Regions from separate parts of the Parvibaculum sp. MBR-TMA-1.3b-4.2 genome, predicted to be linked through region 2. Evidence: predicted binding sites of a transcription regulator. Region 2 holds the regulator's gene; the other holds the start of a gene.
What was found. The regulator HrcA, encoded in region 2, represses chaperone genes, less so after heat shock. The targets are predictions, from matches to a motif close to GTTAGCACTCNCNNNNNGNGAGTGCTAAC.
Positions count from the first base shown of each region.

Region 1 (6,218 bases), 950 kb from region 2:
TCCGGATCGAAATCGCGCAATTCGCCGCTCCGCGTCGCCGTCTCCAGCAGGTCACGCAGCACCGAAAAGGGTGTCGGCGTGCCTTTCGGCACTTTCGACTGCTCACCGGTCTGGAATGTCATGATGTACATCCACAGCGTGGGGTCCGCGTCGAACAGGCGGTAGAACTGTGCCGTCGCCATCTCGACCTTGTCGACCAGCGTCCCCTCCCGGCCGTCCAGCTGAGCCAGGAAATTGGAGAAAGGCACAAAGCCGTCGAGAAACATCTCGTTGGCCAGCGCGTCCTTACTCTCGAAATGGCGGTAGATGGTGCCTTCCGCAATCCCGGCGCGGTCGGCAATCTCACGCGTGGTCGTCGCCGATATGCCCTGGGCGACAAAAAGCCCGAGGGCGGCCTCGACGATCCGCTTCTTGGTTCCGGAACCACGTATGTTTTCGCGAGTGATCATTCACTCACATTAGTGACCCTTTTTACGGACGTCAACCCCTGCTCCCCTGCTCTCGTTCATGGGATTCATTTATAGGGCCTGTTTGCCGGGCCCGATCAGGGGCCCGGCCCCAGTCTCGCTCAGGCGCTTTTGCCGCGCGCCTCGATTGGCCAGATATCGACCAGCGCATCGCCCTTCACGACGAAATAGGCGTCGTAGAGGTTCACGGTCGGGTCGCAATGCGGGGTGACGGCGGTGAGCGTTGCACCCAGCGGCAGGGTCGCGCCGTCGGGCAGCAGGATGCCGCCCTGCTCGTCGCCGAAGAAGAAGTAACCCGCCCCTTCCGGCGCCCCGGCATGAAGCACGGGCGGTTCGGCGTCGGTGGAGAAGGCCTTGAAGCCTGCATCCGTCGTGGCGAGGTTCTTCGTGTTGTTGGACACCACACTCATCTGCACGAAGAGCGACGTGTCGAAGGGCATGGGCACGCCGCCTTCTATCGGCACGTCGTTATACTGCTTGTCCATGAAGATGTAGGAGCCGCCCTGAAGCTCGGTCAGCACCTTCGCTTCGGGGTCGATATTGTAGCTGCCCGTGCCGCCGCCGCTCACGATATCGCAGGGCAGGCCCGCCGCCTTCAGCCGGTCGCGCATCTCGCCCAGCACTTTCATGCAGGCCAGCGACTTCTCGCGGCGCTCCTCGAAATTCTCGATATGCATGAGGTGACCGGCATAGGCCTGAAGCCCCATCAGTTCCAGAGAATCGGCGGCGTCCACCAGCTCGGCCAGTTCGAAGGCATCGTCGCCCGGCGCGATGCCGGTGCGGTGCAGGCCGACATCGAGATCGACGATGCATTTGAGCGCCTTGCCCTGGCCGGCGCGCAACGCTTCCTGCGCGGCGGCAGCCAGTGCCCGCACGTTTTCCGCATTGTCCACGGCGACGATCAGCTCCGGCATGCGAGCATTGAGATCGACCAGCCGCTCGATGCCCTGCCCCGTCACCACGGGCGAGGTGAGCAGGATGCTCTCGATCGCCCCGTCGCCCGCCTCGAAAAGCGCTTCGGCCTCGCCGAGCTTGGCGCAGCAGATGCCGACCGCACCCGCCTCGATCTGCCGCCTGGCGATGGAGGCACATTTATGCGTCTTGGCATGGGGACGAATGGAAAGCCCGTTCTTTGCGCAATGCGCGGCCATGGTGGCCACGTTCTTGTCCAGAGCGTCCAGATCGAGGACCAGCGCCGGCGTCGGGATCGTCTGTCGCGATCCCTGTTTGCCGATCATCTCGCGGGCGGTTTGCAGGGCTTTCGACATGTTTACAGGCTCCCCAGATTGGCTGGCCGGCGCGGCGACCTTCACGATGGCGCGCCATCCTAAACACGCAGCGGGCAACGGCAAGGGCGCGGCGCCGCAATGCCGGAATACATGCAATTTATTATGGTTTTTCCACGGAAAGGCGCATATCGACGCAGTGCCATGACAGGGCATTCACAGTGGTGTATGCGATAGACTGACTTATTGTTGTTTGCGTACGCACTCTCCGGGGGGACTGGGTGTCAGAGAGCGGCGCAGGAGAGAGTTCGGGGGAGCAACCCGTTGGCCGTAAAACAGCGTATGGCGGCCCCGAAAGGGGACATGCCCAAACAGGCATCGAGCGACAAGCGCGAGACGATTATCGATGCCGCGTTCGATCTGTTTCGCCATTACGGCTATCGCCGCACCTCGATGGAGGATATCGCCCGCGCCGCCGGCGTCGCCAAGGGGACGCTTTACCTCTATTTCGCCAGCAAGGAAGAGCTTTTCGAGGCCATCGCCCGGATGCTGGCCGCGCGCATGCTGGAAGCGATCCAGGAAGCCATCGCCTGCGACCAGCCCCTTGAAGAGCAGTTTCTGGGCGTGATGGACGCCAAGCTCGGCGCTGTCTGGCGCTGGATCTATTCAAGCCCCCATGCCGCGGAACTGCTGGATCCGCAGCACCAGCTCCCCGACGACGTTTTCGAGGAAGTGGACGCCACCTTCCGTTCCATCATCGCGAAACTCATTCAGAAGGGCGTGGATAGCGGCGAACTCGACCTGAAAGCGGCCGGGTTCACCGTAGAGTCGGCAGCGGCCACCCTGACTACGGCCGCCTATGGAGCGGAAAAGGCGGCGGATGAAGCGGAATTCCGCAAGACGCTTGCCAATATCGTCCGCATAACGCTCCGGGGCCTCCGGGCCTGACCGCTCATCGCGCCCGCTCATGCGCTGAAACGGCCGGCCTTCCGACCCGAAAAACCTGAGTCCCTGCAGCGGTTTATCGCCACTCCCCGCTTGACACTCCGCCACCCCCCTCCTATCTCTCGCGAGAGCTATTGGCACTCACTTTCCACGAGTGCTAACAGCTTCCAAAAAATCCAGGGTTTCCCGCCAAAATGGCGGTTCCGAAACAGGAGACGCAAGAGATGAAATTCCGTCCTTTGCATGACCGAGTTGTCGTGCGCCGGGTCGAGGAAGAGGCCAAGACTGCCGGTGGCATCATCATCCCCGAGACCGCTCAGGAAAAGCCCTCCCAGGGCGAGATCGTCGCGGTGGGCCAGGGCGCCCGCGGTGAAGACGGCAAGATCGTGCCGCTCGACGTCAAGGTCGGCGACCGTGTGATTTTCGGCAAATGGTCCGGCACGGAAGTGAAGATCGACGGCCAGGACCTCCTCATCATGAAAGAGGCCGACGTCATGGGTGTGCTCGAAGGCAAATCCAAGAAGGCTGCTGAATAAGGCTCGCAAGTCCGATGTGACGGCTGCGGGCCTTTTTGCTGCCGCGCGCCGACAGGATCCATGAGCCCAGAACAAGGAACATAGGAATATGGCCAAAGAAGTAAAATTCGGGCGCAATGCCCGTGAGAAGATGCTGCGTGGCGTCGACATTCTCGCGGACGCCGTGAAGGTGACGCTCGGCCCGAAGGGTCGTAACGTCGTGATCGAAAAGTCTTTCGGTGCACCGCGCACCACGAAGGACGGCGTGTCCGTCGCCAAGGAAATCGAACTGGAAGATCGGTTCGAGAACATGGGCGCGCAGATGGTCAAGGAAGTCGCTTCCAAGACCAACGACACCGCCGGTGACGGCACCACCACCGCGACCGTGCTTGCCCAGTCGATCATTCGCGAAGGCGCGAAGTCGGTTGCCGCCGGCATGAACCCGATGGATGTGAAGCGCGGCATCGAGCAGGCCGTGAAGGCTGCCGTCCAGGACATCATCAAGCGTTCCAAGAAGGTGAAGTCCAACGAGGAGATCTCCCAGGTCGGCACCATTTCCGCCAATGGCGAGCGCGAAATCGGCGAGATGATCGCCAAGGCGATGGAAAAGGTCGGCAATGAAGGCGTGATCACGGTCGAGGAAGCCAAGTCTCTCGAGACCGAGCTCGACGTCGTGGAAGGCATGCAGTTCGACCGCGGCTACCTGTCGCCCTATTTCATCACCAATGGCGACAAGATGGTGGCGGAGCTCGACGAGCCCTTCATCCTTCTCCATGAGAAGAAGCTCACCAGCCTGCAGCCGATGCTGCCGATCCTCGAATCGGTCGTGCAGAACGGCCGTCCGCTCCTCATCATTGCCGAGGACATCGAGGGCGAAGCCCTGGCGACGCTGGTTGTCAACAAGCTGCGCGGCGGCCTGAAGGTCGCGGCCGTGAAAGCCCCGGGCTTCGGCGATCGTCGCAAGGCGATGCTGGAAGACATTGCGGTGCTGACGGGCGGTCAGGTGATCTCCGAAGATCTCGGCATCAAGCTCGAAAACGTGACGATGGACATGCTCGGCTCGGCCAAGCGCGTCTCCATCACGAAGGACGACACCACGGTCGTCGACGGTCTTGGCAAGAAGAAGGACATCGAGGCGCGCGTCGCCCAGATCCGTCGCCAGATCGAAGACACCACCTCCGACTACGACCGCGAAAAGCTGCAGGAGCGTCTTGCGAAGCTCGCGGGCGGCGTGGCCGTGATCAAGGTCGGTGGCGCCACGGAAGTGGAAGTGAAAGAGCGCAAGGACCGTGTGGACGACGCGCTCAACGCGACCCGTGCCGCGGTGGAAGAAGGTATCGTCCCCGGTGGCGGCACCGCCCTTCTGATGGCTGCCAAGGCCGTCGCGAAGCTGACCGACGAGAACCGCGACATTCAGGCGGGCATCAACATCGTGAAGCGTGCGCTTGAAGCCCCGATCCGCCAGATCGCCGAAAACGCCGGCGTGGAAGGCTCGATCGTGGTGCAGAAGGTGCTGGAATCGAAGCAGGCCAATTACGGCTTCGACGCCCAGAACGAGGCCTATATCGACCTCGTCGCGGCCGGCATCATCGACCCGACCAAGGTCGTGCGTACCGCGCTTCAGGACGCCTCCTCCGTGGCAGCCCTGCTGATCACGACGGAAGCCATGATCGCCGAGAAGCCGAAGCCGGAAGGCGCCGGCGGCGGCGGCATGCCCGATATGGGTGGCATGGGCGGCATGGGCGGTATGGGCGGCATGATGTAATCATGCGCTCGTCCGGCTTACGCCGACGAATGCGAAGGGCCGGTGGCAACACCGGCCCTTTTCTTTTGAGACATCGTTGCCTCCGGAACCTGACGCAGCGACATCCAACCTCTGCCGCGGACCCTGTGACAGCAGCCTGCCGAGTCACTAGAGTTCCGCCCAACACGAAATTTTCGAGGGACGGAGCCAATGGATTTTTCCTTTTCGGCAGAGGATGAGGAATTCCGCATGATGATGCGGGACTTCTTCGAGAACGAATATCCGAGCGACATCGTGGAAAAGATCGGGCGGGGACATTCTCCGTCGAAGGAAGACTATCAGCGCTCCGAACGCGCGCTTGCCGCGAAGGGATGGCTGGCGGTCAATTGGCCCAAATCCGATGGCGGCACGGGCTGGACCGCCAACCAGAAATACATCTTCGACGAGGAACTGGAACGCGCGGGCGCGCTCAATGTCGTGCCGATGGGGCTTCTTTACGTCGGGCCGGTCATCTACACCTTCGGCACCGACGATCAAAAGAAGCGCTGGCTGCCGGGTATTCTCGACAGCACGACCTTCTGGGCGCAAGGCTATTCGGAGCCCAGTTCGGGCTCGGACCTCGCCTCGCTGCAATGCGCCGCGATACGTGAGGGCGACGAGTATGTCGTCAACGGCACCAAGATCTGGACCAGCCTCGGCCAGCACGCCGACTGGATTTTCTGCCTGCTGCGGACCGACAATTCCGGCAAGAAGCAGGAAGGCATCACCTTCCTTTGTATCGACATGGCGACGCCGGGGATCACGGTGACCCCCATCATCACCATCGACGGCAAACATTCATTGAACAGCGTCACCTTCGAGGATGTCCGCGTGCCGGTGGAAAACCGGATTGGCAAGGAAGGCAAAGGCTGGACTTATGCCAACTACCTGCTTGGCCATGAGCGCACCTCCTATGCGCATGTCGCGGGCAAACGAAAACAGCTTGAGGATATTCGCGCCACGGCCATGCGGACCGAAAGCGACGGCGCACGGCTTCTCGACGATCCGGCCTTTGCCGCCAAGCTCGCCACGCTTGAGACGCGCCTCGATGCACTGGAACTGACCGTGCTGCGAACGCTGGCCTCGGTGGCGGAAGGCGGTGCGCCGGGCGAGGAATCGTCGATCCTCAAGATCATTGCGACCGAGCTGGCGCAGGACATTACCGAGCTGGGCATGGAAGCCCATGGCGCTTATGCGCAGGCGTCCTTTCCGGATTCGGCGGCACCCGCCTGGACCGACAACACGCCAGTGCCGGCGGGCGCCGCGCCCGCCGTCGCGCAAT
Region 1 covers NZ_JBRJHC010000001.1:1,240,163-1,246,380, forward strand. The annotation lists gene ACSSVQ_RS06100 (TetR/AcrR family transcriptional regulator) at 1-449, opposite strand, end outside; gene ACSSVQ_RS06105 (DSD1 family PLP-dependent enzyme) at 569-1,735, opposite strand; gene ACSSVQ_RS06110 (TetR/AcrR family transcriptional regulator) at 2,057-2,641, shown strand; gene groES (co-chaperone GroES) at 2,863-3,174, shown strand; gene groL (chaperonin GroEL) at 3,263-4,918, shown strand; gene ACSSVQ_RS06125 (acyl-CoA dehydrogenase family protein) at 5,108-6,218, shown strand, end outside.
Region 1: a site for HrcA is predicted at 2,772-2,800, ahead of groES (co-chaperone GroES). Genes of this name have one in related genera too.

Region 2 (6,218 bases):
ACTCGGCCGGGCCCATGAGCCCCCGCATGAGCTGCTGACGCTCGCTGACTACCGCACGCGATTTGCGCAATACCGGTCCGATCCCGATCTGCAGGCCGCCCATGCCGCTGCCCCCTTCATCACCGTCTGGGACGATCACGAAACGGCGAATAACAGCTGGGTCGGCGGCGCGGGCAATCATGATCCCGCCACCGAAGGCACATGGGAGACGCGCCGCGATGCCGCGTTGAAGGCCTATTTCGAATGGATGCCCATGCGCGACCCCGCGCCCGGCAAGGCCTTCCATGCACTCAACCGCTCCTATGAATACGGCAAAATCGCCTCGATCCATGTCATCGAAACGCGGCTCACGGGCCGCGACGAAGAGCTGAGCTACAGCGAGGACATGGTCTATGAGGAAACCGCCTTCGACCTCTCCAATCCGGACAATCCGGTTGTCGTGACAGGCGAAGCGGCGATGGGCGCGGACATCCGACGCGTGAAAACGCCCTATGACGCGGCGGGCGCACCGGTCCTCGACTATGCGCGCATGACGGAGTGGCAGGAAAGCGGACTGCCGGACGGTTACGCCTACAAGCCGGATGCCGAGCGCTTTCGCAAGGAGAAGCTGAACGATCCCGCCCGGCACATGATGGGCGAGACCCAGCAGGCCTGGCTCGCGAACGAGTTGAAAAACGCCCGGGCCCGGGACATCCAGTGGCAAGTCCTTGCCAATCAGATTGTCATGGCGCGCATGGATGCACCCGACTTCACCAGGGCCTTCCCCACCGACATCGTGGAAAAGGCAAGCGCCTCAAGCCCCTGGACGAAACGCTGGCTGGACAACACCAAGCTCGGCCTGCCCATCAATCTCGACGCCTGGGATGGCTATCCGGTGGCGCGCGAAAAGCTTTATGAAGGCGCGAAGGCGGCCGAAGCGAACCTGCTCGTGCTGGCCGGCGACAGCCATAATTTCTGGGCAAGCGACCTGCATGACGACGCGGGCGATCTCGTCGCCGTCGAATTCGCCACGACCAGCGTCACGTCGCAATCGGGCTATCGCTATCTGGGCGACGATCCGCGCATCCCGGGGATCGCGGAAAAGGCCATGGTCTCGCATTGCCCGGAGGTGAAATACGCCAATGTCGAACATCACGGCTTCGTGCTGCTCGATCTGACGGCGGAAAAGGCCGATGCGACCTATATGGCCGTGACCACCGTGCGTGAGAAAGAGTACCAACCCCTCTCGCTCGCCCGCTTCACGGTGACGGCCGATAAGCCCGGTAAGCTCTCAGGCCTCAGGCGCGATAGCTGACACCCCTCAATAGGGATACCAGCCCGGCACCGGCGTGACGTCGAAGAGCCACAGATGGGCGTAGAACAGCGCGCCGAAAGCGACCAGGGCGGCGAGGATTCGCCACCAGCCAAGTTCGCCGATGGCCAGTTTGTTGCGCCCGGCGAAGATCGCCCCAAACGGAAGATTGGACGTTGTTGCGACGAAGCTCTTCCAGCTCTCGCCGTAAAGCCGCTTGCGCTTGGCGTCGATCGAAAGTGTGCCCAGTGCTGCGAGCAACGTGAAGGTGCCGAAGAAGATGAGGGAAGCCTCATCGCCGTTCATCGCCATATGGGTGAGCCCCCAGATGATGACGGCCCAGAGAAAGGGGTGCCGCGTGATGCGTAATATGCCCTTCACCGTGCCGGGATTTTCCATCAGCCCTTCCGCGCCGACCGAGGTCGGGTTGGGTGTGGTGAGGCCGATCACCCCGATCAGGAAGGCGAGCAGTATCAGAAGCGGCGCCGCATGCTTCAGCCCGTCCGGCGTCACCCAGTGAAGCTCGTTCGGTCCTTCCAGCGCCATATTGTAGGACCAGCACAGCCAGACGATGCCGGCCAGCGAGAGGAGCGAGAAGAATCCGCGATAGGGCCCCTCGCCCATGGCGCCGACCAGCCGGTCGCGCAGGGGCGTGCCCGAGATGATGAGATGAATACCCAGAAAAAACGCCGCAGCCGCCCAGAGCATGAGCATGATCGCCTCCCCTATCTTGGTCCCGCATTCGACCAATAACAGTGTTATAGATTAGGTCGAACGCTATGCACGTCAAGTAGTAGGGACCAAAAAACAGATAGATGCCAGCCTGCGGTCAGGCAGAGGTGTCCACATTGGCGCCGGGGCCGCCCGATCCGCCGCCCTCTTCCGCCTTGGCGACGCCCACACGGGCCGCGCGCAGCAGCCGGTCGCCGATCATGTAACCGGCCGACATCACCTGCACCACCGTGCCCGCGGGCTGGCCGGTGCCGGGCACCTCGAACATGGCTTCATGCAGGTTGGGATCGAATTTTTCGCCCTCGCCCGGTGTGATTTCCCGCACGCCATGGCGCTCGAAAGTGGTGAGGAGCTGACGGTCGGTCATTTCCACGCCCTCGATCATCGCCTTCACGCTGTCGGGCACCTGCGAGCGGTCGTCCTCGTTCAGCGCGGCGAGCGCCCGGCGCAGATTGTCGGACACTTCCAGCATGTCGCGGGCAAAGCTGGCGGCGGCGAATTTCACCGCATCCTGCTTGTCGCGCTCGGTCCGCTTTCGGGTGTTTTCCATTTCGGCCGCCGCGCGCAGCAAGCGGTCTTTGAGATCGGAGACCTGCGCTTCCAGTTCCCCGACGAGATCGGTTTCAGGTGCGGCCTGTTCCGCCCCATCGCCCGCGGCGGCCTGTTCGGCCTTCGCATCGCCGGGCGCGGCGTTTTCGGGGGTGTCGGCGTCCTGTGTCTTTTTTTCTTCGTCGCTCATGGTTTTCCGGTTCGAAAAAGGGATGGCGGCCTGATGGGCTCATGTGCGCGGCGCGGGCGGATATGTCAACCCGCCACGCCTAAACGGGCTATTTGATGAGGCGACCGATGAGCTTGGCGGTGTAGTCCACCATCGGAATGACCCGCGCATAGTTCAGCCGTGTCGGGCCGATCACGCCCAGCACGCCCACCACATGCTCATTGGCGTCCATATAGGGGCTCACGATCAGTGAGGAACCTGACATGGAGAAAAGCTTGTTCTCCGAGCCGATGAAGATGCGCACGCCATCGGCGGATTCGGCGAGATCCAGAAGCTGGATAAGGTCGCGCTTGTTTTCCAGTGCGTCGAAGAGATGGCGAATGCGCTCCAGATCGTCCAGTGCGTGCAGATCTTCCAGAAGATGCGAGCGCCCGCGCACGATCAGCGATTTGGCCAGCGGGTCGTCATTGGAGGCCCGCCCGCCCGACCAGGTTGCCAGTCCGGCCTCGATCACCTTGGCGGTCAGCGAATTGAGTTCGGCCCGCTGCTTTTCCACCTCGCGGGCGAGAAAGCCCTTGGATTCTTCCAGCGTCCGTCCCCGCAAATGGGCGTTCAGATAATTCGTCGCCTCCGAAAGCGCCGAGGGCGTCAGCCCCTTGGGCATTTCGATCACGCGGTTTTCGACGCCCCCGCCTTCCGTGACGATCACGACCAGCGCGCGTTCCGCATCGATCGGCACGAATTCGATATGCTTCAGCGCATCGTCATGGGTCGGCGCGACGACGAACCCCGCCGCATTGGAAAGCCCGGACAGAAGCCGCGTCGCCTCGTCCAGCACGTTTTCGACATCGCGGTCCGTGCCCGCGACCTGCGCCTCGATGGAACTGCGTTCCTCGTCGGAGAGATCGCCGACCTCCAGAAGCCCGTCGACAAAGAGCCTGAGGCCCATATCGGTCGGTACGCGGCCGGCGCTGGTATGCGGCGAGAACAGGAGCCCCAGCGTCTCCAGATCCGACATCACATTGCGGATCGAAGCCGCCGACAGCGACATGGGTATGGTGCGCGACAGGAAGCGCGAGCCGACCGGATCGCCGGTCTCCAGATACGCTTCGACGATATGACGAAGGATCTCGCGCGAGCGTTCATTGAGATCCTTGACGGCGACCATGAATGTGCAAACTCCGAGGGACGATATGAGAGACGGCGCGACGCAGCATAAGATATTGAAATTGCCGACTGAATCTAGGAACGGCTCGTCTGTCCGTCAATCCGCGACCGCTCCGCTTTACGCTGGCTCCGCCAGCCTGTAGGTAAGCGACACGAAAAATGCGGACAAGACAACAGAAACGGACCTGACCCATGCGACCTTCCGGCCGATCGCCGAACGAAATGCGCGCTGTGAGCTTCGAGCCCGGCATCGCCAAACACGCCGAGGGCTCCTGCCTGGTACGCTTCGGCGACACGCATGTGCTGTGCACCGCCTCGCTTGAAGAGCGCATTCCGCCCTGGCTGAAGGGCCGCGGCGAAGGCTGGGTGACGGCGGAATACGGCATGCTGCCCCGCTCCACCCATGAGCGCATGCGCCGCGAGGCAAATGCCGGCAAGCAGTCGGGCCGGACGCTGGAAATCCAGCGCCTGATCGGGCGCTCGCTGCGCGCCGTGGTGGATCTGCGCTCGCTGGGCGAACGCCAGATCACGGTCGATTGCGACGTGATCCAGGCCGATGGCGGCACGCGCACCGCCTCCATCACCGGCGGCTGGGTGGCCCTGCATCAGTGCATCCAGTGGATGAAGGCCCGCGACATGATTTCCGCGCCTGTGCTGAAGGATCACGTGGCGGCCATCTCCTGTGGCATCTATAACGGCAACCCAGTTGTCGATCTGGATTATGCCGAGGATTCCACCGCTGATACCGACGCGAATTTCGTGATGACGGGCAAGGGCGGTATCTGCGAAATCCAGGGCACGGCGGAAGGCGAGCCCTTCTCGGATGAGGAGTTCACCTCCCTCCTGACCCTCGCCCGCACCGCGATCGCCGATCTCGTCGAGGCGCAGAAAAAGGCGATCGCTTAAATGACGCGGGCATTCGAGCAAAATGGCAAGCTGGTTGTCGCCAGCCATAATCCGGGCAAGGTCCGCGAAATCGCCGATTTGCTCGCACCCTTCGGCATCGAAACGGTTTCGGCGGGCGAGCTGGACCTGCCCGAGCCGGAGGAAACCGGCACGACCTTCCGCGAAAACGCCGAGCTGAAGGCGCTGGCCGCCGCGAAAGCCGCGAATCTTCCTGCGCTGGCCGATGATTCCGGCCTTTGCGTGGGGGTGCTGAACGGCGCGCCGGGCATCTATTCCGCGCGCTGGGCGGGGCCGAAAAAGGATTTCGGCTTCGCCATGGAGAAGCTGCGCGTGTCGATCCTCGAAGCGGGCACGCATGATACCTCGGCCTGGTTCGTCTGCGGGCTGGCTCTCGCCTGGCCGGACGGGCATGTGGCGTATTTCGAGGGCCGGGTGGACGGCGAGGTCGTCTGGCCGCCGCGTGGCGACAAGGGCTTCGGTTACGACCCCATGTTCGTGCCCAAGGGGCATGACATCACTTTCGGCGAAATGGACCCGGCGAAAAAACACGCCATGTCCCATCGCGCCGACGCATTCCGGCAGCTCGTGGATGCCTGCTTCAAAAAGTGACAACAAAGTAGCTAAAATAGCGCCGGACAATGAGCCCGGTTTCGGCGTTTATGTGCATTGGCCTTTCTGCCAGGCCAAATGCCCCTATTGCGATTTCAACTCCCATGTCGTCGCGCATATCGACCAGCCCCGCTGGGCCCGCGCGCTGGCGGGCGAGCTTGCCCGCTACCGCGAGCTGACGGGTCCGCGCGAGGTGACCTCGATCTTTTTCGGCGGCGGCACACCGTCCCTCATGACGCCGGAGACGGTGGGAACGGTGATGGAGACCATCGCCCGGCTCTGGCATGTGCCGCAGGGCGTGGAGGCGACGCTGGAGGCCAATCCGACCAGCGTGGAGGCGGAAAATTTCCGCGGATACCGGGCGGCGGGCATCAACCGCCTGTCGCTGGGCGTGCAGTCCCTCGATGATGAGCAGCTGAAATTCCTTGGGCGTCTTCACAGTGCGCAGGAGGCGATGGCCGCTATTGCGCTTGCCCGGGAAATTTTTCCACGTCTGTCATTCGACCTCATTTATGCGCGCCCCGGCCAGACACCGCAGAGCTGGACAACCGAGTTGCGGAAGGCGCTGTCCCATGCGGCCGATCACCTCTCGCTCTACCAGCTCACCATCGAGGAAGGGACGGCCTTCGAGCGCCTGTATGAAAAGGGGGCCTTCCGCCTGCCGGACGAGGATGCGGCGGCGGCGCTTTACGCGCTGACGGCCGATATCTGCGCGGAAAAGGGGATGACGGCCTATGAGGTCTCGAACTACGCCGTGCCCGGCGCGGAATGCGCCCATAATCTCGTTTACTGGCG
Region 2 covers NZ_JBRJHC010000001.1:2,191,843-2,198,060, reverse strand. The annotation lists gene ACSSVQ_RS10505 (alkaline phosphatase D family protein) at 1-1,294, shown strand, start outside; gene ACSSVQ_RS10500 (NnrU family protein) at 1,301-2,005, opposite strand; gene grpE (nucleotide exchange factor GrpE) at 2,121-2,762, opposite strand; gene hrcA (heat-inducible transcriptional repressor HrcA) at 2,851-3,909, opposite strand; gene rph (ribonuclease PH) at 4,101-4,814, shown strand; gene rdgB (RdgB/HAM1 family non-canonical purine NTP pyrophosphatase) at 4,815-5,423, shown strand; gene hemW (radical SAM family heme chaperone HemW) at 5,404-6,218, shown strand, end outside.